Regions from separate parts of the Bradyrhizobium sp. IAR9 genome, predicted to be linked through region 1. Evidence: predicted binding sites of a transcription regulator. Region 1 holds the regulator's gene; the other holds the start of a gene.
What was found. The regulator LexA, encoded in region 1, represses DNA repair genes until DNA is damaged. The targets are predictions, from matches to a motif close to TGTTCNNNNTGTGTTCNG.

Region 1 (15,701 bases):
GACTGGCAGGGCCACCATCCGGTTCAGCCCGGCTGCGCAGGCCTCGGACCCGGCGATCGAGCCGTCATGGGTGAGATCGTCGTTGAGCGCGGGCATGCCGGTGGCCCAGGCGCCGCCGATGCTGCCTTCGCCTCGGGCAATGGATTTGTCCGCATAGCGTGCGGCAAGGTCGGTCTGCGCGCTGCAATCGCCGGCGCGAAAGACCAGTGCCGAACGGGCCTCGTTCGGGACCCAGATCTCGAAGCGTCGCGCAATCGGCGTTGCCTGCGCCGAGAGGAATGTCAAAACCCAGGTCTGGTCGGTGCCGGTTCGGTAGGGTACGCCGACCCCCAGATTGATCCCGACCTTGGCGGCGTCCTCCCAGCGCAGGAAGCTCTTGGCGTCGTGCAGGTCCTTGATGATCAGCGGCAGGCCCGCCTTCCAGGTGCGTCCGGGCAGGCCGAAGCCGCGAGGAAACCTGGTGTGGCGGGAGTTGAATTCGAACATGTCCGCCGCGCCGTAATAGCCGTCGACGAGGCCCATCTCGTGGGAGAGATCAGGATCGTTGTGCCAGAGCTCGATCGCGCCGACATGCGCCTCGTCGTCGCCGCAGAACAGCACCATCACGGCTTGCAGGAATTCGCCTGCGAACACCGGCACCGCCACGCCGCAGGTGAGGCCGGCCGCGACGGCCTGATCGATCCGCTTGAAATAGGAGTTGGCGAATTTCGTGAGGATGACGGGATGGCCGCAGGCCCAGGCCTTGCCTGGAAGCCCCTCGTCATATCCGAAGTGCAGCTCTTCGCTGACGGCCTTGAACGCGGACAGCCCTTCATCGTAGAGGCCGCCGCCGAATTCCAGCCGCATGCGCGTCCGGTCAGGCACCCAGAGTTCAACGACGCGAATGAAGGTTTTCATCGAGCGTGTCCGCCGCCTCAAACCACGACAGCATCGGTCATTTGGCTGCGGAGCGGACGTTCAAAATTCAGGCAGCACGGCTCAAACTTCGTGCGGCGACGAGGCGAGGCGGCGGCGCTCGCCGATCGAATTTCATGAAACAAAAACCCACCGGGCTCGCCGGCCTCGGCCGGCGACGGCATTTCAATCCTGGCCCTCGGCTTATCGGGCGGAGGGCGTCAGCCGATCGGCAGTCGTGTGACCGTCGGGCGACTGTCGGCGATGATCTGCGGCTTGTGCTCGCGCTCGCCGATCGGCTGGGTCACCGGCAGTTGCAGCACGGTTGCGCGCTGGCCTTCGACCAGTTGCGTCACCAGCACGGATTTGCCGTCCGGGAATTCGATCGCGTCATGATGGCGATCGGGAATGTGCGGATCGATCTTGCCGAACTTGCCGACGCGGGAGTTGACGGTGCGCGTCCAGATCCAGCGGTTGTCGTAACGGACGTCGTCGGCGAAGGCGAGCTCCGTCCCCGGCAGCAGGCAGACCGCGACGGAGAGATCGGCTTCGGAGGCGAAGCCGCGCGTCGAGGTGCCGCGGAATGTTGTCGTAACGATCGTCTCGCCGACTTCTGCGGGGCGCGTCGCGACGGCATGCAGGCTGTAGTCACACATCGGGTGCTCCTCAATGCAGAGATAGCGACCCGCACCTCTTTCGGAGGCGCAGGCCCCTACCAGAGTGGAAGCACGTGACGGTCTGCTCGGTTGTAGGCAAATCTGCGGCTGGGATCCGCGAGCCGCGATCACATTATCTTTTCCATCTTTTCCGAATTTGTTAGGAACAAAGTCGGCTTCCGTGCATTTGGCAGCCGCGTCTCGACAACCGCGCGTGTCAACGACCGGCGGAGTGATGCGCTTGCGCGGCAACGGCTTGCGATGCTGATGTTGCGATCAGCGTTGCTGCGGCTGCACTCAAACGAGCTGCGCATTTGGGCCGTCCCCCCTCGAACTCGAAAGGCCGCGAAGCGATGTTGCGTCGCGCGGCCTGCCGAGGATGTCGCGAAAGGAGGAGGGGCCGGACAATCTGTGCGATACCAGAAAGACTATCCAGCCGGAGCGGACCGTCATCCGCTCCAATCTCTGATCGGCGAGGCCGATCGAAGGCGCGCGCGAGGCGCTAAAGACTTCAGTATCGAGTACTTCCGGTATCAGTACTTGCGATAAAGCCCGATCAGCTTGCCCTGAATCTTCACGCGGTTCGGCGGCAGGATGCGCACCTCATAAGCGGCATTGGCGGGCTCCAGCGCGATCGAGGCGCCGCGGCGGCGGAAGCGCTTGAGCGTGGCTTCCTCGTCGTCGATCAGTGCCACCACGATGTCGCCGGTATCGGCGCTCTCATTGCGCTGGATCAGCGCCATGTCGCCGTCGAGGATGCCGGCCTCGACCATGGAATCACCGCGCACTTCGAGCGCGTAATGCTCGCCGGAGCCGAGCATGTCGGGCGGCACGCTGATCGTGTGGCTGCGGGTCTGCAAAGCCTCGATCGGAGTACCGGCCGCGATGCGGCCCATCACGGGCACCGCAACGGGTCGCTCGCCCTCGTCCGCGGACGGGCTGGAGCTCGCGCGTAGCTTGCCGAGATTGCCCTCGATGACGCTTGGCGTGAAGCCGCGTCGGTTGCCGGCGGCAGCCTGGAGCTCCGGCAGCTTGATCACTTCGATGGCCCGGGCGCGGTTGGGCAGGCGGCGGATGAAGCCGCGCTCCTCGAGCGCGGTGATCAGGCGGTGGATGCCTGACTTCGAGCGCAGGTCGAGCGCATCCTTCATCTCGTCGAAGGACGGCGGCACGCCGCTTTCCTTCAAGCGCTCGCTGATGAACCGCAGAAGCTCGTATTGTTTGCGCGTTAACATCTCGAACAAAGTCCCCCGGTTGATGTCGTTCGATTCCGAGACGATGAGTTCAGCGATAAGCCGCTACATCTCGAAACAAATCATGAACGGACACTATATGTTCGATATGTGTTCCGCAACTGCTTAATTTACCGTGAACAGAACGAAACTCACGGAATGCGTGTGGCGGCGCAGTTCAGACGGGGAGCCGCAGCACCTCGCAGGGGCTGCCGGCCTCGGCCTTCGGCGCAAACGGTGCGCGCACGAGAAGTACCTGTGCTGCAGCAAGATTCGCAAGCAGAGAGGAGTCTTGATGGCTGACGGGAAGGGCGACGAGCGCGCCGTCGTCGCGCTTTTCCAGGCGCGCGCGCAGATAATCCTCGCGCTGGTCGTTGGCGCCGAGATCGCGGCCCAGCACGACGCGCTCGCGATGATGATGAATCACTGAACGGCCCGACAGCGCGCGAATCAGCGGCACCATGAACAGGAAGGCGCAGACGTAGGACGACACGGGATTGCCGGGCAGGCCGATGACGCCCATCGCCCCTAACCGCCCGTGCATCATCGGCTTGCCGGGCCGCATCGCGATCTTCCAGAACGCCATCGCGATGCCTTCGTCCTTGAGCGCCTGCTGGACCAGATCGTGGTCGCCGACCGATGCGCCTCCGGTCGTGACCAGGATGTCGGCGCCGCTTTCACGCGCGCGGCGGATGCCGGCGGTGGTGGCCTCCAGCGTATCGGCGGCGACACCGAGGTCGATGGTCTCGGCGCCTTCGCTGCGGGCGAGCGCGTGCAGGGCATAGCCGTTGGAATAGACGATCTGGCCGTGCCCGGGCGTTGAGCCCGGCATCACCAGTTCGTCGCCGGTGGCGAGAATCGCGACCTTCGGACGGCGGCAAACGGCGAGCTGCGGGTGGTTCATTCCGGCGGCGAGGGCGAGATCGCGCTCCGTCAGACGGGTTCCCTTGCGCAGGAGAACGTCGCCCTCGCGGAAATCGACGCCGGCGGGGCGGATGTGCCGACCCACGATCGCGGCTTCCTTGATCGTTATGTGCTTGCTTTCGGCGATCGTGTCCTCCTGGATCACGACCGCATCCGCGCCGTCGGGAACGACGCCGCCGGTGAAGATCCGCACGGCTTCGCCGGCGCCGACCTTTCCCGTGAACGGACGGCCCGCCGCGACCTCACCGATCATTGTCAGCGTGGAACCCATTGTTGCCGCATCGGCCGCGCGCACGGCATAGCCGTCCATCGCCGACATCGCCTGGGGCGGCTGGGTGCGCCGCGCAGCGACGTCCTGCGCGAGCACGCGATGGTAGGCTTCGTCGAGTGAAACCATCTCTGCAGGCAGCGGCTCTGCACCCGCCAGCACCGCAGCAAGGGCGTCGGAAACCGGCATCAAGGCCACGGCGAAACTCCTGCTCGGCACGTTCGGATGAAATGTTCCGACAGTCTTCTAGCCGAGCGCGGGGGCAGAGGCAAAATGGCGGAGCGGGCAGGATTTATCCTGCCGCTTCCAGCCCAGGATGGAAGGCAGGCTCAGGCTTGGCATGATCCAGAGAACGAGACCGATCGGCAGGAGGGTGGCCATGGCGAGGACGAGAATGACGAGCGCCACGGCCAGCATCGCTCAACTCCCGCTCGGCCGGTCCGGCCCGGCGTCCAGCGCGACGTCGGGAGCCTTCGGGCCTTGATCCTTGTCGGGCAGCGGATCGGCCTGGGATTTCAGGTCGGCGGCCTTGCTGATCAGCTTGGCGGAAAGGTCAGAATCCGAGGTGGTTCTTGCGAATTCAAGCAGGAGAGAGGCTTGCTTGGTGAGATAGGTTTTGCCCAGCACGTGCATAAGTCCGGTGTAGAAGTCCCAACGGACTCAAGAGTCCGTAAGGGGCCATTCCGTTCCCGGAACTCCGTACAAAAATGCACAAAGCGCTCTGGTTCCTCATTTTGGGCAAAATTGGTTCCGGAAGACTTGGCGACATTGGCGTCTCCCGCTGCGCGGAGATCGTCAGATGCCCAATGCCTTCAAGGCGTTCCCGACGTCGCGCGGCGACGTCACATGCACCGCTGTCAGCCCGCGCGACCGCGCGCCTTCAACATTCTCGGCGAGATCGTCGAAGAAAACGATACGTCCTGCGGGCACGCCGATGGCGGCGACGACATGGTCGAAGGCTTCCGCATCCGGTTTGCGCAGGCCGATGCTGGACGACAGATATAGCGCGCGGAAATGGCCGAGCAGTTCGCCGTATTCCTTCGAGAAATAGTCGACATGCGGCCGGTTGGTGTTGGAGAAGGCGTAGAGCGGCATCTGCTTCGCCGCGCGCGGCAGCAGCTCGGCGATGTCAGGCATCTCGCCGGCGAAGATCGCGTTCCAGCCTTCCAGGAACTGGGCGTCCGAAATGCCGATACCGAGCGAAGCACGCAGCGAGGCGAAATAGTCCTCGTCGCTGATCTTGCCGACCTCGTGCAGCCGGTAAGCCTCGTCACGCACATAGCGCGCGACGATGGCCTCGGGCTGGCAGCCGGCATGTCCCGCCCAGCAGGCGATCGCCTTGGAGAAGTCGATGTCGAGCACCACGCGCCCGAGATCGAACAGCAGCGCATCCGCGCTGCCGGGAGAAAGCGAGTTCACTTGCATCCTTTCACTCAGTATCGATACGGATCGTGATCGAACAGCGGGAATGCGCTGAACACGCTCGGCGCGTTGGTGGCGGTCGCCGGATGCAGGCAGGATTTGTCGACCTCGGCAAATGACGTGGCGCCCAAAAGGCCGAGGCAGCGCAGCACTTCGTCCTCCAGCAGCTCCAGCATCCGCGCGACGCCGGCCTCGCCAGCCGCCGCTAGCGCCCAGCATTGCAGCCGGCCGATCCCGACCATGTCCGCGCCCGCCGCGATCGCCTTGACGATGTCGGTGCCGCGACAGACACCGCCGTCGACCATGATCTTGGCGCGGCCCTTCACGGCCTCGACGATCTCGGGCAACACATGCATGGCGCCGCGGCCGTGGTCGAGCTGGCGGCCGCCATGGTTGGAGACGTAGATCCATTCGACGCCGTGATCGATCGCGATCAGGGCGTCCTCGGCGGTGGCGATGCCCTTCAGGATCAGCGGAATCCTGAACTTGTCCTTGATCATCTTCACGGTCCGCCACTCCAGGCCCTTCTGGAAATCGCCGCCGGTGGCACGCAGGCGGCTTTCGCGAACGTAGCGCTTGGCGATGTCACGCTCACGACGGCTGTAATGGGCGGTATCGACGGTCAGGCAGAAGGCGGCATAGGCGCTCTTCTCGGCCCGGCTGACGACATCGGCGACAAAGGCGTCGTCGCCGCGGACATAGAGCTGATAGAGCCGCAGCGCATCGGGTGCGGCTTCGGCGGTCTGCTCCAGGCCGGGCTCGGACACCGAGCTCAGCATGTGCGCTGCACCGAAGGTGCCGGCAGCGCGCGCGACGCTCGCCGCGCCATCCGGATCGAAGATCTCGAGCGCGCCGACGGGGGCGAGCACCACCGGCAGGCGCATCCTGCGGCCGAACTGCTGAACCGAGCCGTCGACCTTGCGGACGTCGCGCAGCACGCGCGGGCGGAAGGCGATCTCGTCCAGCGCCATGCGGTTGCGGCGCATCGTGGTTTCGGTCTCGGCGGCGCCCACGATGTAGTCCCAGGCGTTCTGGTTGAGGTTGGCCCGCGCTTTCCGAATGAATTCGTGCAGGTTTTGGAACGGCTCGTTGCTGGCGCCGAGCTCGACGTTCCGTTCCGGCCGGATCCGGGGTGCTTCGTTCATTGTTATCCTCCCGAGAATTTGAAGCCTTGTGTCATCGCCTAACCCGTCCAGCGTTCCAAAACCATCCTAAAATGGCATGGCTGCGCGGCGTGGACGGGCGCACCGATTGCCCCTTTAGGTACCTTTGGGGGCGGGCCAGTCCTGCAACGTTGCCAAAAGTTTAGGCCCGAACGAAGCGATTTTTGCGGTGTACCGGTCAGCGGTGCATCCCGGCCTTGAAGAAACCAGAATGGTATTGTGAGAAGTGGATTGGATCGCCAATTGCATGGCGCTTCCCAAGTCTGCTTCCCAAGTCTCGAGAGACGAGCCCAAGCAAGCTCAAGCGAACCGCCAAGCAAAAAGGCAAGCCCATCCATGCGGAAAACCCTGCTGTTCCCTCTGGGCGCGCTCACCGGAGCGTGTCTCACCCTTCTGGTCGCCAGCCCGCACGGTGGTGTATGGGCGGCACGGGCGGCAGCGAGCGCGGACAATGCCTATTCCCAGCTCAACCTGTTCGGCACGGTGTTCGAGCGCGTCAAAGCGAGCTATGTCGAGAAGCCCGACAACGCCAAGATGATCGAAGGCGCGATCACGGGCATGGTGACCTCGCTCGACCCGCATTCGCGCTACATGAACGCTAAGGCCTGGACCGAGATGCAGGAGACCACCTCCGGCGAGTTCGGCGGCCTCGGCATCGAGGTCACGATGGAAGACGGCCTCGTCAAGGTCGTTTCGCCGATCGACGATACGCCCGCCTCGAAGGCAGGCCTGATGTCCGGCGACCTCATCAGCAAGATCGACGGCGAGGCCGTGCAGGGCATGACGCTCGAGCAGGCCGTCAACAAGATGAAGGGCCCGGTCGATACCAAGACCAAGCTCACCATCGTCCGCAAGGGCGCTGACGCGCCGCTCGACGTCGCGATCACGCGCGAGATCATCCATGTGCGCCCGGTGCGCTTCCACGTCGAGAACGGCGACATTGGTTATATCCGCGTCACCTCGTTCAACGAGCAGACCACCGACGGCCTGAAGAAGGCGATCGCCGCGATCTCCAAGCAGGTGCCGCAGGAGAAGCTCACCGGCTACGTGATGGACCTGCGCAACAATCCGGGTGGACTGCTCGACCAGGCTGTGTCCGTGTCGAGCGCCTTCCTCCAGCGCGGCGAGGTCGTCTCGACCCGCGGCCGCAGTCCGGAAGAGACCCAGCGCTTCACTGCGCATGGCGGCGACCTCACCAAGGGCAAGCCGCTGGTGGTCCTGGTCAATGGCGGCTCGGCCTCGGCTTCCGAAATCGTGGCCGGCGCGCTGCATGACCACAAGCGCGCGACCATCATCGGCACGCGCTCGTTCGGCAAGGGGTCGGTGCAGACGGTCATTCCGCTCGGTGCCGGCAATGGCGCGCTGGCGCTGACCACGGCGCGCTACTACACCCCGTCGGGCCGCTCGATCCAGGCCCAGGGCATCGCCCCCGACATCGAGATCCTGCAGGACGTGCCGCCGGAGCTGAAGGGCCGCATGGACACCATGGCGGAGTCCCAGATGCGCGGGCATCTCTCAGCCGGCGAGGGCGGCGAGCAGACCGGATCGCAGTCCTACGTTCCGCCGAAGGAGGAGGACGACAAGGCCCTGCATGCCGCGTACGACTTCCTGCACGGCGTGAGCGCGAATGCAGTGGCCGCAAAGCCCGCGTCGAAGGCTGCAGTGCCGAACTAGGTCTGGCGGCCTCCAGACATCGATCGCCCGGGAGTGGATGTCCGCTCCCGGGCGATTTCGTTTGGGACCTTAGCGGTGTCCGCAGCGGGCCTAACTCGCCTCGCGGCGGCGGGCTTTCGCGCCGCCGCGCTGGGCGAGCCGGCTGCGATGCAGCGCAAACAGCTCCAGCACCTTGTCGGCGGGCTTCGCGGCGCTGAACAGATAGCCCTGCATCTCGGAACAGCCGAGCGCGCGGAGCAGACGCTGCTGCTCCTCGGTCTCGACGCCCTCGGCCGTGGTGGTCATGCGGCGCGCGGCCGCCAGATTGACGACGGCCTGGACGATGCTGGCCGAGCCGTCGGGGCCGGCGATGTCGTCGACGAAGCAGCGGTCGATCTTGATCTTGTCGAACGGGAAACGGTGCAAATAGCTCAGCGACGAGTAGCCGGTGCCGAAATCGTCGAGCGCGATGCGCACGCCGATGGCGCGCAGCTGGTGCAGGATCGCCAGCGCCGTGTCGTCGTCGCGGATCAGCACCGCCTCGGTGATCTCGAGCTCGAGCCGGCTCGCCGGCAGGTTGGAAGCAGCGAGCGCCGCCATGATCTTCAGGGCCAACGTGCCGCTCTTGAACTGCACCGGCGAGACGTTGACGGCGAGGCGGATGTCGTCGGGCCAGTTCGCAGCGTCCCGGCAGGCGCTCGCCAGCACCCATTCGCCGATCTCGTTGATCAGACCGGTATCTTCGGCGATCGGGATGAACTCCGCCGGCGAGACCATGCCGCGCGCGGGATGGCGCCAGCGCACCAACGCCTCGCAGCCGGTGATGCGTTCGTCCTTCAGGCTGAGGCAGGGCTGGTAATAGACCTCGAGGCCGCCGTCGCGCCCCCCTTGGGCGATGGCGTGGCGCAGGTCGCTCTCGAGCTGCCGGCGCTCGCGGACCTTGGCATCCATCTCCGGCTCGAAGAAGCGATAGGTGCGGCGTCCGGCGGACTTGGCGGCGTACATCGCCATGTCCGCGTTCTTGAGGACCTGGTCGAGCGCCGTGGCGTGTTCCGGCGCGAGCGCAATGCCAATGCTGGCGTCGGTGGTGAGATGGTGGCCCATGCAGTCGAACGGCGCGCGGATGGCGGCGAAGACCCGTGCGACGAGCTCGTTGACCTGGTCGAGCGATGCCACCGCGCTCTGGACGATGGCGAACTCGTCGCCGCCGAGCCGCGCCACGAAATCCGCCGGGCCGGCACAGCGGCGCAGGCTTGCGGCAATCGATTTCAGCAGCTCGTCGCCGACGAGATGGCCGAGCGCGTCGTTGACGCCCTTGAACTCGTCGATGTCGATGTAATGCACCGCGATCTGTTCGTCGTTGCCGACCGCGGCCAGCTCTTCGCGCAGATGCTCGTGGAACATGGTGCGGTTCGGCAGGTCGGTCAGCGCGTCGTAATGGGCGAGGTGGGTGATGCGCTCCTCGATCCGGCGGCGCTCGGTGATGTCCTCATGGGTCGCCACCCAGCCGCCGTCCGTGAGCGGCTCGTTGAGGATGTGGATCGAGCGGCCGTCGGAGGTGTCGACCACCATGGAATTGCGCGTATGGACGCCCTTCAGCACGCGCACGACATAGTCGTCGATGTCGCCCGTGAACGAGCCGGTTGCCTTGCGATGGGCGATGATGTCGTGGAAGCTCGAGCCGGGCTTCACGATCTCGGCCGACAATCCGTACATTTCGAGATAGCGCTGGTTGCAGACCACCAGCCGCTGCTGGGCGTCAAACAGCAAGAGTCCCTGCGTCATGTTGTTGACGGCGCGATCGAGCCGCTGCTTTTCCAGCGTCAGCCGTTCCCGCGAGAGGCGGTGCTGCTCCAGCAGCTTGCGCACGATCGCGATCAGCAAGCCTGCGATGGCGAGTGCGGAAGAGGCGGCGATCGAGATCAGCATGCCGATCTGCTCGCGCCAGTCCGTCAGGGCGGAGGCGCGCGTCGTGGTGGCCATCATCAGGATCGGGAAATGAGGCAGCGCGCGCGAGGAGATCAGCCGGTCTTCTCCGTCCACCGGGCTCGTGAAACGGCCGGCGAAGTGATCGAGGTCGAAAACCCTCTGATGCTGCACCGGACCAGTTTTGAAATTCCGCCCCATCAATTCGCTGGAGTGGGGATAGCGGGCGAGCAGCGTCCCGTCGCGATGCAGCATCGAGATCGTCGCACCTTCGCCGAGCGCGACGGATGCGAAGAATTTCTCGAAATTGGCGGGCTCGATGCCGCGTCCAACGGTGCCAAGGAACTCGCCGTTCGGCCCGACGATCTTGCGCACGATCAGGACGGTCCAGGCGCCGGAGATGCGACTGTGCAGCGGCTCGATCAGGACATCCGGCGAATTGGGATCATCCTTGAAGGTGCGAAAATAGGCGCGATCGGCAACGCTCACCTTCGGAGCCGGCCATGCCGACGACGAATTGATCAGATTGCCTTCGGCATCGATGATGTTGACGCCCCCGATGTAGGGCAGCGCCTCGATCTTCGAGCGCAGCATCCGGTGGATGTCCTGGCCCGAAAGGCGCTTGCGATAGTCCTCGACGGTCGTGATTCCGGTCGTGCGGACGTGGTCGACGAAATCCTTCTGGATGACCGCGAAGTCCTGCAATTGCTGGTCGAAATGATGGGTGAGCAGCAGCACGGTGTTTTCCAGCTCGCGGCTGGAGTTGCGCAGCGCCCGCTCGCGGAAATTCTGCGCCATCAGGACAGAGCCGACGGCGATGGCCGCGATCAGCAGCGTGCCGCCCACGACCAGCCAGCGGATCGGTCCGCTGCGCACGAAGGCCTGGTCAAAGAGGCGGCTGCCGAATCTCGTCATCATGCTGGATCATTGCCGTGCACACGTCAGGATCAATTCTGGCCCCGAAGACACCCGTTGGTTTTACGGGAACGGTGTGGAGGCGAAGTTAGGAAGCGCGGTTAACGCTGTGTGAACGGTCGCGCGCAAATGCAACTGAGGTCCGCGATACAGCGGGCAGGAATTGCCGAAGGCATTGGAGGGCGCCGGTCAATTCCTGCCGGCCACGCCACAATCAACCAAGCCCTAACCATCTAACGTGTTGGGGAGCCTCAAATCGGCGTTGGCACGTGATTTGCGACATGCCTGCTGACGACGACATGCCTGCTGACGACACAGAGAGGACGCAACGATGAAAAACACCCTGAAGAACTTCCTCGCCGACGAGCGTGGGGCAACCGCGATCGAGTACGGCCTGATCGCGGCCGGAATCGCGCTGGCCATCATCACCGTCGTGAACGGCATGGGCGCCAAGCTCAACAGCAAATTCACTGCGATCAGCTCTTCACTGCGCTGATCGCGTGGGTTCCGCTGCGCGCCAGTATCGCCACCATGATCAGCGCCGCGAGGATGTTCGCGGCGGCACTGGTCAGAATCGGCATCGTGTAGCTGTGGTTGACGTCGTAGGCGAAGCCGGCCGCACTCGGGCCAATCAGCGTGCCGAACGCCACGCTGGTGTAGAGAATGCCGATGATTCCGCTGACATTGCGTCCGCCAAAATAGTCCATGACCACAGAGGGCAGCACCGCGACCCAGCCGCCGTAGAACACGCCGTAGATGAAGGCAAAAGCGGCGAGGGTCCAGACCTCAGCGGCAATGGCCCAGATCGCCATCGCGAGCGCCATTCCGGTCAGGACCAGGATCAGCGAGCGGTCGCGGCCCATCCGGTCGGCGAGTGCGCCGAGAAAGAAGCGGCCTGCGGTGCTGCCGGCCCCGATCACGCCGAGCAGCAGCACTGCAGAGGACGCCGCGACCCCGTGATCGCGCGCGTAGGGCACGAGATGGACGAACGGGACGAAGGCTCCGAAGGAGCAGACCAGACACGATAAATAGAGGGCGACAAATCGCGTCGACCGGACCGCCTCGCGCACGGATGCGCCGCCGGCGTTGCTGGCGCCCGCGACATCGCGAGGCGGATCGCCATCGGGTCCGAGGCCGCGGTGCTTCGGATCGTTCTCGATGAGCAGCGACATCCCGCCGCCCAGCACCAGCGCAATCGCGCCCAGCACCAGATAGGCGCCGCGCCAGCCCACCGAGGCGATCAGCAACGAGGCGAGCGGCGGCATCGCCAGCGTACCGAGCCCGATGCCGCTCACCGCGAGCCCGGAGGCAAAGCCGCGGCGCCTGACGAACCAGCGTTGCACCGCGCCGATGGCCGGAACATAGGCGCATCCGACGCCGAGGCCGACGCCGAGCCCGTAGGCGAGATAGACCTCGACGACGGACCGGGCAGTGCTCGCAGCCGCGAGTCCGACCGCGACCAGGATCATGCCGGCGACGGCCAGCGGACGCGAGCCAAACCGGTCGGCGAGGGGACCGCTGATGAGGCCGAGCGCGAAGTACAGAAAGCCCGCGATCGAAAACACCAGCGAGATCGAACCGCGCGAGGCGCCGAAATCGCGCTGGAGCGGCTCGAGGAATGCGCTGAACGTGTAGGCGGAGCCGAAGCCGACGAACATGACGGCAAACGCCGCCGCGACGACGAACCAGCCGTGGAAAATGCTTCGCTGAGCGGGCGTGGATCGAGTGGTCAATGCGGCCTCTGCGAGGTGAGGGAAGGATGGCGACGATGCCAGGACGTGGCCCGCTGGAAGGCCGCGCCGGCGCGCACGAGCGTGGCCTCGTCCAGATGGGCGGCGACGAGTTGGAATGCGATCGGCAGCCCGTCCGTCGACGCACCGCCTGGCAGCGTGATGGTGGGATGACCGGTCATGTCGAACGGGCAGGTGTAGCGCTGCAGTTTCGCGATCAGATCCGGCTGTTCGCCGAGCGTCTGGATCATGGCAAGCGTCACTGGCGGGAACGGGTGCACCGGGATCAGCAGCAGGTCGATGGTCTCGAACAGCGCAGTCACCCGGCCGCGTAGCGCCAGCCGCCGCAGCAGGATCTTCTGATAGTGGAGAGCAGATAGAGCGCGGCCGGTCTCGATCACGGAGGCGAGGATCGGACCATACTCATCCTTGCGAGCGGGATAGGTCGCCTCATGAGCGACCGCAGCTTCCACCGCACAGTTCGGCGTCCAGTCGGCGATCGCCTGCGTGACGTCGGGAAATCGGACATTGACGGTGTCGGCGCCAAGCGCGCGGAAGGCATCGATGGCGTCCGCCAGCACGCGCTGGGTCGCAACGTCCACGTCGTCGCTGTTCCAGGCGGGATCGACGCCGATCCGCAGGCCCCGCACGTCCTGTGCGGCGGCGGCCAGATAGTCGGGCACCGGATCGACCAGCGACGTCGGGTCGTTCGGATCGTATCCGGCGATGACGCCGAGCAGCGCACCGGCGTCGGCCGCGCTGCGGCCGATCGGTCCGACATGGTCGAGCGTCGCGGCAAGCTCGAACGTGCCGTGGCGGCTGACGCGGCCCCAGCTCGGCTTCAATCCGGTCAGGCCGTTGGCGGCGCAGGGCCAGCGGATCGAACCGCCGGTGTCGGAGCCGAGCGAGCCGAAGCAAAGTCCGGCAGCCGTCGCGACCGCCGAGCCGCTGGACGAGATACCCGGCCAGTAGCTCGCATTCCACGGATTCTTCGGCGGTTTCACCAGCGGATGGTGATCGGCATAGGCGCCCTCGGTGAGTTGCACCTTGCCGAGGATGACGGCGCCCGCGTTCTTGAGCCGGCGCACGACGGTTGCGTCTGCACTGGGACGAAAGTCGCGATGAAGCGTGGTGCCTGCCGCCGTCGGAACGCCCTCGGTCCAGAACAGGTCCTTGAGCGCAATCGGCACGCCATGCAGGGGCCCCCGATACCGGCCCTGCGCGATGTCCGCGTCCGCGGCCTTCGCCTTCGCCATGGCCGTTTCCGCCATCACGTGAACGTAGCTGCCGAGATCGCGGTCGATGGAATCGATCCGGTCGAGTTGCGCGCGCGTCACCTCCAGCGCCGAGATTTCGCGCGCCTTGAGGCGTGCCGCGAGCGCGGTGAGTTCGAGATAGTGCAGGGCGTCGGCCACGGCTCGGTTCTCCATTCCGGTGATCGCAGAGGCGTTCGACCCCGAGGGATCGTTCGACACCAGTATAACTAAGATACAGGTGTCTCTTGCTGTCAACCAGTAAATCTGTTTTACTGGTGTTCAAATCTTTGGTGTTCCGATGTCGAAAGAGTCGCGCAAATTCCAGGTTCCCGACGCGTTGGCGAACCTCTACGATTTCGCCAACACGCTCGATGTTCGCCACTTCACGCATTTCGGCGTGGAGCACCCGGAGAGCGATGAGCTCAGTGGCCCGAAGGACCTGGCGGACTGGATGCGGGAACGCGGCCTTGGCGCCAAGGGCCGCCATGTCACGCCGGCAATGTTCGAGACTGCGCTGAGGTTGCGGGGGGCGTTGCGTGCCTATCTGCAGTGCGAGCCGAGCGAGCGGCTCCGGAACAAGAGCGTTCTCGGCACGCTCAATGACGCGCTGGCGCCGTTTCCGCTGCGGGTCGAGGCGCTCGCAGGCCGTGGCGCAACGCTGTCAGCGGCGCGCGAGGATGCGCTCGCCGGCCTCTCGGCCATCGCGATCGAGCTTCATGACGCAACCCTCGTGGGAACGTTGGACCGGCTGAAGATGTGCGCGTCGGAGGAATGCCGCCGGGTGTTCTTCGACCGGTCGAAACCATCGACGCGGCGGTGGTGCATGTCGACGCTATGCGGCAACCGGATGAAGACGCGCGCTTATCGCGAGCGGCAGCGCGAGGCGAAATAGAGCGGATTGCGCAGTCAGGCGCGGTAATGGCCGGACTTGCCGCCGAGCTTTTCGACCAGATGGATGCCCTCGATGCGCACGCCGCGCTCGACCGCCTTGATCATGTCGTAGATGGTGAGGCAGGCGACCGAGACGGCCGTGAGGGCCTCCATCTCGACGCCGGTCGGACCCGTGACCTTTACGCTGGCGCGGACGAGGCAACCCGGCAGTTTTGCGTCGGGCTCGATGTCGAGCGTCACCTTCGACAGCGCCAGCGGATGGCAGAGCGGGATCAGCTCCGAGGTGCGCTTGGCGGCCATGATGCCGGCGATGCGGGCGGTGCCGAGCACGTCGCCCTTCTTGGCATTGCCGGATACGATCAGATCGAGCGTCGCCTTGGTCATGACGACGCGGCCCTCCGCGACCGCAAGCCGCTCGGTCGCGGGCTTGTCCGAGACGTCGACCATCCGCGCCTCGCCGGAGGCGCCGATATGGGTGAGGGCCGGGACGGCTTTTTTCGCCGGCTTGCGCGCCATGTCAGCGCGTGCCCGTCGCGCGCGCCGCACTCTGGCGCGCGAGCAGCGTGCGCGTCGCGGCGGTGACGTCGGCCTGCCGCATCAGGCTCTCGCCGACCAGGAAGGTCGACATGCCGACGCGCTCGAGCCGGGCAAGATCGGCGGGCGTGAAGATGCCGCTCTCGCCGACCATCAGTCGATCCCCGGGGATCAGCGGCGCCAGCGTTTCGCTGGTCGCGAGCGTGGTCTCGAAGGTGCGAAGATTGCGGTTGTTGA
Region 2 (15,701 bases), on a different contig from region 1:
CAAGATCATCGACGCCAAGCCGGTGCGCGCGGCCGAAGCGCTTCGAAGGATAATAGGCCAGCTGATCGCCGAGCCCGGCGAGCCAGAACGGGCGGCCGTCTTTGGAAAGACGCACGACGTCGTTCTCGTAGACGGGAATGCCGGCCGCCTCCAGCGCCCGATGCGCGATGGTCGGCCCATGCCCCGCCCGCTGCACGGTCAAGTCGTCCCAATAATCGTGATTGCCCATGACGGCATGGACGCCGAGCGGTGCCTTGAGTCCGACCAGCACCCTCGCCCATTCGCGCGACGGGATGAGACGCGTGACGTGGTGAAGGCCGGCGACATAGTCGCCGAGCAGCACGATGATATCAGGCTTCAGCGCATTGGTACGGTCGACGATGCCCTCGATCCGCTCCAGCGACATCCAGGGATCGCAGGCGTGGATGTCGGCGATGGCCGCGATCTTCAACGGAAAATCCGCCGGCCATTGCCGCGGCGTCGGATGATAGCGGGTGACGCGAAGCCGCAGCACCGGCTCGACGCCGACGCCGTACGCGGCGGTCGAGATGCCGAGGGCGGACAGACCGCCGATGGAACGGATGAAATGACGGCGCGTGATCATGGAAGCCCGATCGAGATGCGCCTTGTTGATGCGGTCTGATTGGAGCGGAATTGGGGTGCGTTCGTGCAGACCGTCTGCACGAGATTACCAGAAATTCATGATAGAAGGAGCGCGCTGCATTGGCGCAGCTCAATCGTCGCTCTCGTCCGTGCCGAACAGGCCGAATTGTGCCGCCGCATCGCGCGAGGGCTCGGCGATGCCGAGATGACGGAAGGCGTGCGAGGTGAGCAGACGGCCGCGCGGGGTGCGCTGGAGATAGCCGCACTGGATCAGATAGGGCTCGATGATGTCCTCGATCGCATCGCGCGGCTCGGACAACGCGGCGGCCATGGTCTCAACGCCAACCGGGCCGCCGCCATAGTTCATCGCGATGGTCGTGAGGTAGCGACGGTCCATCGCGTCGAGGCCCGCGGCATCGACCTCGAGCGCGCTCAGGGCGTGGTCGGCGATCTTGCGATCGATCTTGTCGGCATCGGCCGCCGAGGCGAAATCGCGCACGCGGCGGAGCAGGCGGCCGGCGATACGCGGCGTGCCGCGGGCGCGGCGGGCGATTTCGTTGGCGCCATCCGCGCTCATGCCGACATTGAGCACGCGCGCGCCGCGGCTGACGATGCTTTCGAGCTCCTCGATCGTGTAGAAATTGAGCCGCACCGGAATGCCGAAACGATCGCGCAATGGATTGGTGAGCAGGCCGGCACGCGTGGTGGCGCCGACGAGGGTGAATTTCGACAGCTCGATCTTCACCGAGCGCGCCGCCGGGCCTTCGCCGATGATGAGGTCGAGCTGAAAGTCCTCCATCGCGGGATAGAGCACCTCTTCCACCGCCGGGCTCAGACGATGGATCTCGTCGATGAAGAGCACGTCGCGCTCTTCGAGATTGGTGAGGAGGGCTGCGAGATCACCGGCCTTTGCGATCACAGGCCCTGACGTCGCGCGAAAGCCGACGCCCAGCTCCTTGGCCACGATCTGCGCCAGCGTGGTCTTGCCGAGGCCGGGCGGGCCGACGAACAGCACGTGATCCAGCGCCTCGCCGCGCTTGCGCGCCGCCTCGATGAAGATCGAAAGGTTCTTGCGCGCCTGCTGCTGGCCGACGAAGTCGGACAGCGATTGCGGCCGCAGGGCGGTGTCGCCGACATCGTCGCTGCGGCGCTCGGGCGAGACCATGCGGTTGGCCTTGGGATCGCTCACCTGGCGAACTCCCCGTAGGGTGGGCAAAGGCGCTCTTCGTGCCGTGCCCACGATATCTCTCCGATCGCCCTAAGAGTGGTGGGCACGCTGCGCTTTGCCCACCCTACGAGACTGACCATTGCCGCGCTCACTTCGCCAGTTCCTTCAGGCCGAGGCGGATCAGCTGCGCCGTCTCGGCATTCTCACCCGCGCTGCGCGATGCGGATGCAATGGCGGCGGCCGCTTGCGGCTGACCATAGCCGAGATTGACCAGCGCGGAGATCGCGTCTGCGACGGGCCGCGGCGCCCGCTGGTCGTCGACAGCGCCGGCAAGATGCACCACAGCCGGATCGACATTGGCGAAAGCCGGCGCCTTGTCCTTCAATTCGGTGACGATGCGTTCGGCGACCTTGGGACCAACGCCGGGCGTGCGCGCCACCGCGGCCTTGTCGCGGAGCGCAATGGCATTGGCGAGATCGGCCGGCGCCAGCGTGCCGAGCACGGCGAGCGCGACCTTGGCGCCGACGCCCTGCACGGTCTGGAGCAGGCGAAACCATTCGCGCTCCTGGTCGGTGCGGAAGCCGAACAGTTTGATCTGGTCCTCGCGGACATAGGTCTCGATCGACAGCACGGCAGCCTCTCCCGGCTTGGGCAGATGCTGCAACGTGCGCGTCGAGCAATGCACCTGATAGCCGACGCCGCCGACGTCAAGAATCACGAAATCCTCGCCATAGGAATCGATCAGGCCCTTGAGCTTGCCGATCATAACCCCGCCACCTTCAGCCGCAGCGCGGTGCTCTGGCGGTGATGGGCGTGGGTGATGGCGATGGCGAGCGCGTCGGCGGCGTCGGCGGACGGCGGCTCGGCCTTGGGCAGCAATATCTTCAGCATCATCGCGATCTGTTGCTTGTCGGCATGGCCGGCGCCGACCACGGTCTTCTTGACCTGGTTCGGCGCGTATTCGGCGACCGAGATGCCGAACATTGCGGGCGCCAGCATGGCGACGCCGCGGGCCTGGCCGAGCTTCAGCGTCGCAACGCCGTCCTTATTGACGAAGGTCTGCTCGACCGCGGCTTCCATCGGCTGATGGTTCGAGAGCACGGCCGCGAGCCCTTCATGGATCGCGAGCAGCCGGCGCGCCAGCGGCAAATCGTCCGGCGGTTCCACCGAACCGCAGGCGACGTAGATCAGGCGATTGCCCTCAGCCTCGATCACGCCCCAGCCGGTGCGGCGGAGGCCAGGGTCGATGCCGATGATGCGAACGGGGCCACGAATCGGGAGCGCAGTCATGGGGCCAGTGATAGCGGCTGGCTGCCGTGGGGGAAACAGAAACAGAACGGAAGTAACAGGGGAAGTGGGGGCGTTAGTGAGCCGCACCGCCCACCACAGACTCCGGCGTCATACCCCGCGAAGGCGGGGTATCCAGTACGCCTCGGCTTCTCCGTATTCCCATTGCTGTCTCTGGAATACTGGGTCGCCCGGTCAAGCCGGACGACGACAGCGGAATGCGGAGCTGGTGATCACCCACCCATCTTCGCCATCAGCGCGTCCGAGACCTCGAAATTGGCGTAGACGTGCTGGACGTCGTCGTGCTCGTTGAGCAGGTCCATCAGCTTGAGCAGCTTCTCGCCGGTCTCGTCGTCGACCGCGACCGTGTTTTGCGGCTTCCAGATCAGCGCGGCCTTGCGCGGCTCGCCGAACTTGGCTTCCAGCGCCTTGGCGACGTCGCGATAGCCTTCGGTCGAGGCGTAGATCTCGTGACCGGCTTCGCCGGAGACGACGTCGTCGGCGCCGGCCTCGATCGCGGCATCGAGCACGGCGTCGTCGGAAGCGACGCTGCGGTCGTATTCGATGATTCCGGTGCGATCGAACATGAAGGACACCGAACCGGTTTCGCCGAGATTGCCGCCCGATTTGGTGAAGAAGGAGCGGATGTCGGAGGCGGCGCGGTTACGGTTGTCGGTCAGCGCCTCGACGATGACGGCGACGCCGCCAGGACCATAGCCCTCGTAGCGGATCTCGTCATAGTTCTCGCCGTCGCTGCCGAGTGCCTTCTTGATGGCGCGCTCGATATTGTCCTTCGGCATGTTCTCCTGCCGCGCGGCGATTACGGCGGCGCGGAGGCGGGGGTTCATGTTGGGGTCGGGCGTGCCAAGCTTGGCCGCGACGGTGATTTCCCGCGCCAGCTTGCCGAACAGCTTCGACTTCTGGGCATCCTGCCGCCCCTTGCGGTGCATGATGTTCTTGAATTGGGAATGTCCGGCCATGCGTGGTCTCTCGGGGATCTCTTGGAATCGTACGCCAATGAGGGTGGGAAACGCGGCCTTATAGGCCGCCAACCCACCGGAATGAAAGGGTCTCGGATACTTTAAGGTAACACCGTACGGGCCCCTGCCCAGAGGTGAGGCATCGTTAACCCTGACTTCATTCCAGCCTGCGAAAATAACCTCCGAGCGTCCCCCGACAAGAGAGACCTGATGGCATTCGGACTATTTCGGAAGCGTCTGCCGGATATGGCCGCGCCCGTGGCAGCCGCAGAGGCCGCGCCGCCGGCGGCCCAGTCCGAGCCCGCCCCGGCCGAAGGTGATTCGGCCCGGGAGATCCTGGAATTGCTGGAACTCGAGCTTGGCGCGATGATCCGCCAGCTCGAGCGCGCCGCCAATTCGGTGGCGGGCGGCGCCGAAGCGACCGCATCGACGCTTGCCGCCATCCGCGACCGCACCGACGCCCTGACCGGCCGGACCAATGCCGCGCAATCGACCGCATCCACCTTCGCCCATGCCGCCGACAAGTTCACCCAGTCCGCGCTGGGGATCGGGGCGCAGGTTCGCGAGGCCGGCAAGCTCGCCGACGAGGCCAGCGCCGCGGCGCAGGAAGCCCGCGCCAATGTCGATCGCTTGCGCGAATCCTCCGCCGCCATCGGCAATGTCGTCAATCTGATCGCACAGATCGCGCGGCAGACGACGCTGCTCGCGCTCAACTCGACGATCGAGGCCGCACGCGCGGGCGCTGCGGGAAAAGGCTTTGCGGTCGTCGCGACCGAGGTCAAGGCCCTCGCGGTGCAGACGCAAGGGGCGACGGAAGAAATTACGAAGAAGATCGACGCGCTGCAGCGCGACGCCGCCGGCTCCGCGGACGCCGTGCACCGCATTTCGCAGGCGATCGAGGCGATCCGCCCGGTCTTCGAGACCGTCAACGGCGCGGTCGCCGAACAGAACGCCACCACCAGCGAAGTCTCCGGCAACGCCGCCAGCGCCTCGGAGTTCATCGTCTCGGTCGGCGAGAGCGCAGCCGAGATCGATGCCGCGACCAAGGCGGCCGAGAGCCATGGCGAGAACGTCGCCAGTGCCGGCAAAGCCGTCACCACCTTCGCACAGAAGCTGAAATCGCGCTGCGCCGTGCTGCTCCGCCAGAGCGAGCATGACGACCGCCGCAAGACCGAACGGCTGCCCTGCCATCTGAAGCTCGAAACCGCGCGCGGCGTGATGCCGGTCTATGAAATCTCGATGGACGGCGTGCTGATCGGTGGCGCGGATGCGGGCCGGCTTGCACCGCAATCAATGATCGAAGGCACCCTCGAAGCCGTCGGCGCCTGCCGCCTGCGCGTGATCGAGCAATCCAAGGCCGGGGCCCGCGCGCAATTCGTCGGTCCCAATGCCGAACTCAGCGAAAAGATCGAGGACAGGCTCTGGGCGATCCACGAAGAGAACACGGAGTTCGTCACCCGCGCCATGGAAGCGGGCAACGCGCTGACCAAGATCTTCGAGCAGGCCCTTGCCCGCGGCGAAGTTGGGATCGACGACCTGTTCGACACCGACTACGCCGAAATCGCCGGAACCAATCCGCAGCAATACCGCACGAAATATCTCGACTGGGCCGACCGCGCGCTGCCGCCGTTCCAGGAGGTCTTTCTGGCCAAGGACCAGCGCATGGCGTTCTGCGCCATGGTCGACCGCAACGGCTTCCTGCCGGTGCACAACAAGATCTATTCGCACCCGCAGCGACCGGGCGACGTCGCCTGGAACACAGCCAATAGTCGCAACCGCAGGATATTCAACGATCCGGCGGGGTTGGCGGCCGCACGCAACCTGCGCTCGTACCTGGTGCAGAGTTATGCGCGCGACATGGGCAATGGGAATACGGTGATGATGCGCGAGATCGACGTTCCGATCCGCGTGCAGGGCCGGCACTGGGGTGGATTCCGCACGGCTTACAAGCTCTAGAGCCTGGTCCGAAAAAATGTCCCGCAGTTTTTCGAGCGGAATAGAGAAATAAGGCGCGAATTGCGCCTGAGTGCACGCTCAGGCAAGACGCCGGCCGCGAATCATCCTTTTAAGCAGAACTGGATTGGGAATGCCGCCGTGAGCCGGGTTGCGGCTCTGACTGGAGGACTCATCGAACATGTCCGTCGTACAACTTGCAGTCATGGACACCGGCTCCAATCGCACGCTGGCCGAGCGGCTGATTGATCAGCTTGCCGACCGCATCGGCGGCCTCGGCGTGGAACTCGCCGATATCGCCGGCAACGTTCAGGAAGTCGCCAACCGCGTCGCAAACCAGTCGGAACGGTTCCACCATCTCCAGGAGACGGCCGAGACGATGGTCTCGGCCAACCACGATATCGCCAATGCATCGCAGGCGGTGCAGACCACGACCTCCGCTGCGGTCGGCGAGATCGCGCAATCGCGCAGCGCCGTCGACACCGCGGTCAGCCACATCTCCGAGCTCGTCGCAGCGGTGGAGCGCATCGAGGCACGCCTCAGTGCCGTCGGCTCGGCGCTGGCGCAGGTCGCGAAAGTCTCTGGCTCGATCGAGGCGATCGCGAAGCAGACCAATCTGCTGGCGCTGAACGCAACCATCGAAGCCGCCCGCGCCGGCAATGCCGGCCGCGGGTTCGCGGTGGTGGCAAGCGAGGTGAAGAACCTCGCGGAAGCCACCCGCCAGGCCACGCACCAGATCTCCGACACCGTGCGCGATCTCGACGGCCAGATCGAAGGCCTGATCGGCGAGAGCAGCGACGCCTCGCAGCGCGCCAAGACCGCAGGCGAAGGCGCCCAGCAGATCTCCGGCATCATCTCGCGGGTTCAGCAGGGCTTCGCCTCCGTGGAGGCGGAGATCGGCAGCGTCACGCGCGCGGCGACCTCCAATCTCGGACATTGCGACACCGTCATCAGCGAGCTGAACGAACTCGCCAAGGGCGTCGACCTCTCCTCGCGCGATCTCAAGAGCGCCGACCAGCGCGTGACCAAGCTGCTCGACACCTCCGAAGGCCTGATCGCGCTGATTGCCGACAGCGGCGTGGAGACATCCGACGCACCGCTGATCCGGGTCGTCGTCGAGACCGCGAAACGGATCTCGACCGAGTTCGAGGCCGCGATCGATCGCGGCGACATCACGCTCGACCAGCTCATGGACGAGACGTATCGCGAAATTCCCGGCACCGATCCAAAGCAGTACCTCACCAATTACGTCGACTTCACCGACCGCGTGCTGCCGGCGATCCAGGATCCGATCCAGAAATCCGATCCCCGCATCGTGTTCTGCGTCGCCTGGGCCAAGGGCGGCTATCTGCCGACCCACAACCCCAACTACCGCCTGCCGCAGGGCAAGGACCCGGTCTGGAACAACGCCAATTGCCGCAACCGCCGCCTGTTCACCGATCGCGCGGTGAAGAAGGTCGCGGCGAACACCAAGCCGTTCTTGCTCCAGACCTATCGCCGTGACATGGGCGGCGGACAGTTCGTGCTGATGAAGGACCTGTCCTCGCCGATCGTGATCCGCGGCAAGCACTGGGGCGCCTTCCGGATGGGTTTCCGGCAGAGCTGACGGCCGGCGCGACGGCACGCGCCGTCGTCCCCGAAATATAAAAACTCGAAAACAACCCCATGCACAGTAGCCGGGGCGTGCGAAATCAATGGCTTACAGTCGGCTGAAATTGAGCTGGCTGGTTGCCATGGAAAAGGTGCGCTCCCTCTCCCGCTTGCGGGGGAGGGCTGGGGTGGGGGTGTCTCCACAACGAACACTCCCAATGTGGAGAAAGCCCCAATGTGGAGAAAGCCCTCCCCCGGCGCTTCGCGCCGACCTCTCCAGCAAGCGGGAGAGGTTAAGCGAGCCCGCGGCTCGACCGATTCAACAAACAGTCATTCTGCTCCACACGCTTGACGCTCCGTCGGGCAAAACAGGAGAATAATGTCGTCATCGCGCAACTCTCCGGCCGCCAGCCGTTGCGATTGATCCCGTGCGCGCCGCCGCACGGCTCTCCTAATCACCCGACTTTCCCAATCGCACGACTTTCGTCATCGCATGATTTTGCGCATCCGCACGACAGTCTGCGGCGATCGACGACGCGCGCGCCGAAAATGCGTCAAAACATGACGATTATCATATCAATTAGCCCAAAATGCTGGCAGCGAGCGCCGCACAAATTCGTGAACGTCATGGGCTGACGCGTCAGCAGCGCAAATATGCATTGCCGGAGATTGCGACGCTTCATCGTTTCGTATCGGTATGATTATTGTCGCGCGCGAATTCGCTGACTAGATCGCCGCAAGCGATCGAGCGAGCAAGGGGATGCATATGGCAACTGTTCTCACCATCAACGGCGAAACGAAATCGTTCGATGCGCCGCCTGAAATGCCGCTGCTGTGGGTGCTGCGCGACATCCTCGGAATGACCGGCACCAAGTTCGGCTGCGGCATCGCGCAATGCGGCGCCTGCACGGTGCATGTCGACGGCAAGGCGGTGCGCTCCTGCGTCCTGCCGGTCAGCGCGGTCGAGAACCGCGCCGTCACCACGATCGAACATGTCGGCAGCACGCCTGCGGGCGCGAAGGTGCAGAAGGCCTGGCTCGATCTCGAAGTGATTCAGTGCGGCTATTGCCAGTCCGGCCAGATCATGTCGGCCGCCGCATTGCTGGCAGCTACGCCCAATCCTGACGATTCCGACATCGACGCCGCGATGGCCGGCAACATCTGCCGCTGCGGCACCTATGTCCGCATCCGCGAGGCCGTCAAGCAGGCCGCCAACGGCCGCCAGTCCTGAGGTTCGCCATGAATGCACATGACAGCGTCTCCCGCCGCGCGCTGCTGACCGGCGGTCTCGCCACCGGTTTCCTGCTCGCCTTCCATCTGCCGCTGCGCGCCGCCGTCAACGAACCGGTGCAGCCGCGCGATGCGACCGAGGGCAAGTTCGCGCCCAATGCCTTCATCCGCATCGACGAGACCGGCCGCACCGTGCTGATGATGCCGCAGGTCGAGATGGGCCAGGGCACCTACACCTCGATCTCCGCCGTGCTCGCCGAGGAGCTGGATGCCGATTGGAGCAGGGTCGAGGTCCAGCACGCCCCGCCGAACGACAAGCTCTACGGTAATCCGACCTTCGGCCTGCAGGTCACCGGCAACTCCAACTCGATCCGGGCCTGGTGGCTGCCGCTGCGCAAGGCCGGTGCCACCGCCCGCGCGATGCTGGTGCAGGCCGCGGCCGCCCAATGGGGCGTCGAGCCCGCGAGCTGCACGGCATCGAAGGGCGAGGTCGCGCATGAAGCGAGCGGCCGCAAGCTCGCTTTCGGCGCGCTGGCGCTCGCTGCGCAAGGCCAGACCCCGCCGAAGGATGTTGCGCTGAAGGACCCCAAGGACTTCGTCATCATCGGCCAGCCGCTGAAGCGGCTCGACACGCCCGACAAGGTCAACGGCAAGGCCGTCTACGGCATCGACGCGATCCTGCCCGGCATGAAGTTCGCCACCGTCGCCGCCTGCCCCGTGTTCGGCGGCAAGGTCGGCAAGGTCGACGACAGCGCCGCGGTGAAGCTCCCCGGCGTGCGCAAGGTCGTGGTGCTCGACGACATGGTCGCCGTGATCGGCGATCACATGTGGGCGGCCAAGAAGGGCCTCGAAGCGCTCAAGATCGAGTGGAACGAGGGACCCAACGCTGCGATCACCACGAAGGATGTCTGGGACGATCTGCGCAAGGCCAGCCAGAAGGACGGCGCGGTCGCCAAATCCGACGGCGACATCGCCAAGGCGCTGGCGAGCGGCGACAAGTTCGAGGCGGCTTACGAGCTGCCGTTCCTGGCGCATGCGTCGATGGAGCCGATCAACGCCACGGTGCACGTGAAGCCCGGCTCCTGCGAGATCTGGACCGGCACGCAGATCATGACGCGCGTGCAGTCGGAGGCGGCGAAGGCCGCCGGGCTTCCGGTCGACAAGGTGATCGTCAACAATCATCTGCTCGGCGGCGGTTTCGGCCGCAAGCTCGAGCCCGACATGGTGATCGCGGCGGTGAAGATCGCAAAACAGGTCGACTACCCCGTGAAGGTGGTGTGGACCCGCGAGGAGGACATCCAGCACGATGTCTATCGTCCGGTCTATCGCGACCAGATCACGGCATCGCTGGTCGACGGCAAGGTCGCGGGGTGGAAGTACAAGGTCGCCGGCTCCGCGGTGCTGGCGCGCTGGTTGCCGCCGGCGTTCCAGAAGGGCATCGACATCGACGCGATCGATGCCGCGGTCGACGCGCCCTACGACTTCGCCAATTTCCACGTCGAATATGTCCGCGCCGAGCCGCTGTCGGTGCCGACAGGCTTCTGGCGCGGCGTCGGCCCCAACAACAACGTGTTCGCGGTCGAATGCGCGATGGACGAGCTCGCGCGCAAGGCGGGCAAGGACCCGATCGAGTTCCGAAAGTCCATGCTGACCAAGAACCCGCGCATGCTCGCGGTGCTCACCCAGGTCGCAGAGAAATCCGGCTGGGGCCAGCCGCTGCCTCCGCGCGTCGGTCGCGGCGTCTGCGTGCAGCCGTCATTCGCGAGCTTCATCGCGACCGTGGTGGAGGCCGAGATCGACGACATCGGCGAGATCGTGCTCCGCCGCATCACCTCGGTGGTCGACACCGGCATTGCAGTCAACCCCGACACTGTGAAGGCGCAGATCGAGGGCGGGCTGATCTTCGGCCTCACCGCCGCGCTCTATGGCGAGATCACCATCGACAAGGGCCGCGTGCAGCAATCGAACTTCCACGACTACCGCATGATGCGCATCAACGAAACGCCGAAGATCGAGGTGATCGTCGCCAAGAGCGGCGAAGCGCCCGGCGGCATCGGCGAGGCCGGCGTCAACGCCGGACCGCCGGCGCTGCGCAACGCGATTCTTGCCGCAACCGGCGTGGCGCTGCGGCGCCTGCCCATTGACCGGAAACTGCTGGCTGCGGGGAAGAAGGCATGAGCGGCAAGATGCGTATCCTCACAAGCGTCGCGGCAATCGCCATCGTCGCAGCAGGGCTCGGCGTCTGGATCATTCGCGGGCCCGGCCCGCTCGACTTCGCCGGCGGCACGAAGGTGGCGCTGGCGGATTACCGCGCCGGCAAGCCGACCGGCGTGCCCGCCAAGCTGGAGAAGGCAAGCCTGGTCGAGCGCGGCGAATATCTCGCCAAGGCGGCCGACTGCATGGTCTGCCACACCAAGCCGGGCGAGAAGGACTATGCGGGCGGGCTCGCGTTCAAGCTGCCGTTCGGCACGCTCTATTCCACCAACATCACGCCGGACAAGGACACCGGCATCGGCGATTACAACGACCAGGATTTTCTGAACGCGGTCCAGCACGGCCAGCGTCGCGACGGCGCCCGGCTCTATCCGGCGATGCCGTACACGTCCTACACGTTCATGACGGATGAGGACGTGCTGGCGGTGAAGGCCTATCTGTTCAGCCTGCCGCCGGTGCGCGCGAAGGCGCCGGACAATACGCTGTCGTTCCCGTTCAACCAGCGCTGGGCGATGATTGCCTGGTCGGCCGTGTTCAATCCGGACACGCGCTTTGCCCCCGATATTTCGAAGAGCCCGGAATGGAACAGGGGCGCGTATCTTGTCGAAGCGCTGGCGCATTGCGGCGAATGCCACACCCCGCGCAATCTCGGTTTTGCGCTGGATAACCGCAGGAAGTTCGCCGGCGCGATCACGGCGGGCTGGCGCGCCTTCAACATCTCCTCCGACAAGGCGACAGGTCTTGGCAATTGGAGCGACCAGGATCTGATCTCCTATCTGTCGCTCGGCCATGCGCCGGGCCACGGCTCGGCCTCGGGGCCGATGGGTGAAGCGGTCGACCACAGCTTTAGCCGGTTCGCGCCCGAAGACATCCGCTCCATCGTTGCTTACCTGCGCAGCGTGCCGCCGCAGCCCTCGCCTGACCTGCCCGCGACCACGGCGCCGGTCGCGCCCGCCTCGCACAAGGACGGCGTCACGGCGGACGCACGCGGCAAGAAGGTGTTCGCCAGCGCCTGCGCCAGCTGTCACGGCTGGAGCGGCGAGAGCCCGGTGTCCCCGATGGCAACGCTCACCGGCACCTGGGCCGTCAACGACCCCGCCGCCACCAACGTCGCGCAGATCGTGCTGTCAGGTACGAAGCGGCATACACCGGATGGCGCACTTTCGATGCCGGCGTTCGGCAATGCGTATACCGACGACGAGATCGCGGCGGTGGCGAACTACGTCACGGCGCGGTTCGGGACGAAGGGCTCGAAGCTGACGGCAAAGGATGTCGCGGAGCTGCGGGGGCAGACGGCGGAGTAGGCAGCCGGGGTTACTTGCGGCGAGATTGATGCGCTATCGCGCGCGTCAATCTCCGCCGTCGTCCCGGACAAGCGAAGCGCAGATCCGGGACCCATACCCACAGGGAGTAGTTTGACGATGACTCGGAGTGGGAGCTTTGCCCCATATTACTCCTGGGGTTATGGGTCCCTGCGTTCGCGGGGACGACACCGAGGTTGACGCGGCTCTGCTAACTCAGCCAGAACTTCGGCGTCGTCGGCTCCAGCCTTCCGCCGACGCGCACCGGTGCGATCTTGAGCGCGAGGCCCGTTGCATCATCCGTCTCCACCGCGACGCCGCTCAGCGTCGCTGCGCCCGCGGCCGGCTCGAATCTCCCCGACGGAATCCCCGAGGTGAACCTGCGCAGCGGCTCTTCCTTCTGCATGCCGATGATGGAATCGTAGTCGCCGGTCATGCCGGCATCGGTCATGTAGGCGGTACCGCCCGAGAGGATCTGGTGGTCGGCGGTCGGCACATGGGTGTGCGTGCCGACGACGAGGCTGGCGCGGCCGTCGCAGAAGAAGCCGATGCCCTGCTTCTCGCTGCTCGCCTCGCAATGGAAGTCGACGACGACGGCATCGGCGGCAACGCCGAGCGGACAGGCCCCTAACTCGCGCTCCAGCGCTGCGAAGGGATCATCGAACGGGGTCATGAAGACGCGGCCCAAAGCGTTGACGACGAGCGCATGCTTGCCGTTCTTGGTCTCGACCAGGGCGGCGCCGCGGCCCGGCGTGCCGCGCGGATAGTTCGCCGGACGCACCAGGCGCTCGGCACGCTCGATGAACACAAGCGCTTCACGCTGGTCCCAGGAATGGTTGCCGAGCGTGACCGCGTCGGCACCGGCATCGAGAAACTCCTGATAGATCGCTTCCGTGATGCCGAAGCCGCCGGCGGAATTCTCGCCGTTGACGACGACGAAATCGAGCGACCAGTCCTTGACCATGCCGGGCAGATAGTCGGCGATGGCCGTGCGTCCTGCACGGCCGACGACGTCACCCACGAAGAGAATGCGCAACTTCAGAACTCCGGAAATCGAACACGTCCGATTCCGTTAGCACATAATCCAGCGCGACGTCGTGGGATAGTGCCGGAACCGCCTTGATCTCCTGCGCTGCAAAAGCGAGCCCGATGCCGACGATATTCTTGGCCTTGCGCAAATGCGCGAAGGTGAAGTCGTAATGCCCCGCGCCATAGCCGATGCGATGGCCGAGACGGTCGAACGCCGCCAGCGGCGTCAGCATGATATCCGGAATGACTTCGCTTGCGGCTGGCGACGGCTCGGGAATGCCGAGCGGACCGAGCATCAGGCGATCGTTCGGGTGGAAGATGCGGAAGATCAGCGACTGGCCGCGCGCGGTGACGCAAGGCAGCGCCAGCTTTGCGCCCTCTTCGGCGAGCTTCTTCAGCAGCGGCATCGGATCGATCTCGCTGCGGATCGGCGAATAGCCGGAGACGATGCTGCCGGGCAGAAGCTGGAATGGCAGTCCGCGTTTGGCGAGCTTTGCGGCGGCGGCGCTGCGCTTCTTCTCGCTGAGCGCGTCGCGTGCCGCCAGGGCCTTGGCACGGAGTTCGGCTTTCGAATTGGGCATGCGCTTTGGTCCCCCACGTCATCACCGCGAATGCGGGTGATCCAGTATTCAGAGGCGGTGGTGATTCACACAAAGGCCGCGGCGTACCGGATGTCCCGGTCCCCATGCACAATTGCGCACTGGGAAGGGCATGACACCTGTTGAACTGGGCCGCAGTCGTTTCAACAAGCACAAACCAAGCAAACAAAAGTGCGAAGCCGCGTACGCCGTTGAAGCACTCGATCCCGGAGTTCCCTACGAAAGTAGGTGGGCACCATATGTCCGGGCCCACGGGCCCGGCCAGGGACAGTTCCCTAAAGGATCGATAAGGCCCCGGGGATATATGGCTCCTGACGCGCGTCGCAGCCTCGCCCGCGCAATGTAACAACGATACTGACGAATCGCCAGCCCGACGAGCAGCCTCGCTTCCGCCGCGCGCTTCTTACCCTCCCTGGAGGGGGAGGGTCGGCTCACATTGAGCGCAGCGAAATGTGAGACGGGGTGGGGTGACGGTCCTCCACCCTCCAACAGTGTTCGTGTGGAGAGATCACCCCGCCCCGCTCGCGCTGCGCGCGATCGACCCACGGGCGAGCCTCGCTCGTCCCGGACCTCCAGGGGAGGGTACGCGCGCGGACACATTGAGCAAACCAGGCGATCCGCGGACGCTACCCGATCGCAATCCCGTTGCCGACGGTCCGGTTCAGGACCTGGGTCGACTTCTCGATGCGTTCGGCCGCGGCGTTCAGGGCATTCACCACGGCGGTCTGCGTCATCCGGGCGCGCTCGACGGCGGCGTTGCGGAAGTCCCTGAGCTCGGTCAGCTCCTGCTCCATGGTGCGGACACGGTTGCCGGCATCGACCAGCTCGTCGCAGACGGTCAGCGCCGCCATCACGGTGAGGCGCGCATCGCCGATCTCGCCGAATTTTCCGCGCAGCGACTGGATCCGCGTCTCCAGGCTTTCCGCGAGCTTGAGCAGCCGCACCTCCTGGCCCTCCTCGCAGGCCATGCGGTATTGCCGGCCATTGATGGTGACGTTGATGTGGCTCATCCGTCCTCTCCGGTATCGAGCACCGAGCGTATCGTGACGATCGCGGAATCCAGCCGGTCGGAAATCTCGCGATTGGTGCGCTCGAGCTTGCGCGCCTTCACCAGCGCGCCGTCGAGCTCGTCGGCGAGCCGCGAGCGATCCGCGCCCAATGCCTGGATTCGTGCCGCAAGCTCGTTCTCGTCGCGATCAGCATCGCGCCGCCGCTCGACCGCGCTTTCGAGCGCGTCGAGCGCCGCCATCAGCCTGCGGGTCGCGATCTCGATCTCGACCGCGGAGGACTCCGTCATGGCGGCACTGTTGGACACGCGATCGTTCATGTAGTCAGCGGCGGAACCTGTGGCCTTTGCCCAGTGGCCTTTTCCTGGGGCGTGCCGTCCGGCAAAAGACTCGGTTCGGCAAGCGGTTAGAAGCAGAAATTTACGTGGCAAGCTAGCCAAGCGCAACGCCGCCGCGAAACTATGCACTGCTAGATCGGGAGCGATCATCCCGATCCGTGGGTTCCTGCCGGTGCGATCACCTCCGAAACGGAGCCCCTTTCGAAGCGTGCCGCAGGCAACTTTTACGGCCGAATCGGCGTTTGACTGCCTTGGACTCCCGGAACCGAGGTGCTATCCCAGCCCCGACCTTCAGTGGCCGCCAGGCTCCTCCCGCGCGGGCGTACACCGCCTCCAAGCGCCTCATTTCAGACGGATTTCAGACATGACGCAGGTCGATCACACCCGTATGGCCAACGCGAT

Region 2: ruvC (crossover junction endodeoxyribonuclease RuvC) is a predicted target of LexA. The motif match lies at 3,093-3,110, and genes of this name have one in related genera.

The regions. Positions count from the first base shown of each region.
Region 1 covers NZ_JACBZW010000010.1:16,776-32,476, forward strand. The annotation lists gene GGD67_RS24515 (GAF domain-containing protein) at 1-897, opposite strand, end outside; gene GGD67_RS24520 (hypothetical protein) at 1,116-1,550, opposite strand; gene lexA (transcriptional repressor LexA) at 2,084-2,785, opposite strand; gene glp (gephyrin-like molybdotransferase Glp) at 2,961-4,172, opposite strand; gene GGD67_RS24535 (hypothetical protein) at 4,221-4,391, opposite strand; gene GGD67_RS24540 (hypothetical protein) at 4,395-4,601, opposite strand; gene GGD67_RS24545 (HAD family phosphatase) at 4,770-5,399, opposite strand; gene GGD67_RS24550 (alpha-hydroxy acid oxidase) at 5,408-6,541, opposite strand; gene GGD67_RS24555 (S41 family peptidase) at 6,896-8,233, shown strand; gene GGD67_RS24560 (EAL domain-containing protein) at 8,324-11,056, opposite strand; gene GGD67_RS24565 (Flp family type IVb pilin) at 11,385-11,549, shown strand; gene GGD67_RS24570 (MFS transporter) at 11,530-12,786, opposite strand; gene GGD67_RS24575 (amidase) at 12,783-14,198, opposite strand; gene GGD67_RS24580 (CGNR zinc finger domain-containing protein) at 14,338-14,931, shown strand; gene moaC (cyclic pyranopterin monophosphate synthase MoaC) at 14,946-15,446, opposite strand; gene trpC (indole-3-glycerol phosphate synthase TrpC) at 15,448-15,701, opposite strand, start outside.
Region 2 covers NZ_JACBZW010000014.1:262,024-277,724, reverse strand. The annotation lists gene GGD67_RS31085 (metallophosphoesterase) at 1-604, opposite strand, end outside; gene ruvB (Holliday junction branch migration DNA helicase RuvB) at 734-1,768, opposite strand; gene ruvA (Holliday junction branch migration protein RuvA) at 1,920-2,537, opposite strand; gene ruvC (crossover junction endodeoxyribonuclease RuvC) at 2,534-3,061, opposite strand; gene GGD67_RS31065 (YebC/PmpR family DNA-binding transcriptional regulator) at 3,292-4,038, opposite strand; gene GGD67_RS31060 (methyl-accepting chemotaxis protein) at 4,249-5,994, shown strand; gene GGD67_RS31055 (methyl-accepting chemotaxis protein) at 6,173-7,597, shown strand; gene GGD67_RS31050 ((2Fe-2S)-binding protein) at 8,348-8,812, shown strand; gene GGD67_RS31045 (xanthine dehydrogenase family protein molybdopterin-binding subunit) at 8,821-10,989, shown strand; gene GGD67_RS31040 (cytochrome c) at 10,986-12,329, shown strand; gene GGD67_RS31035 (TIGR00282 family metallophosphoesterase) at 12,538-13,362, opposite strand; gene GGD67_RS31030 (5-formyltetrahydrofolate cyclo-ligase) at 13,340-13,936, opposite strand; RNA gene ssrS (6S RNA) at 14,127-14,287, opposite strand; gene GGD67_RS31020 (cell division protein ZapA) at 14,581-14,964, opposite strand; gene GGD67_RS31015 (DUF4164 domain-containing protein) at 14,961-15,281, opposite strand; gene tkt (transketolase) at 15,664-15,701, shown strand, end outside.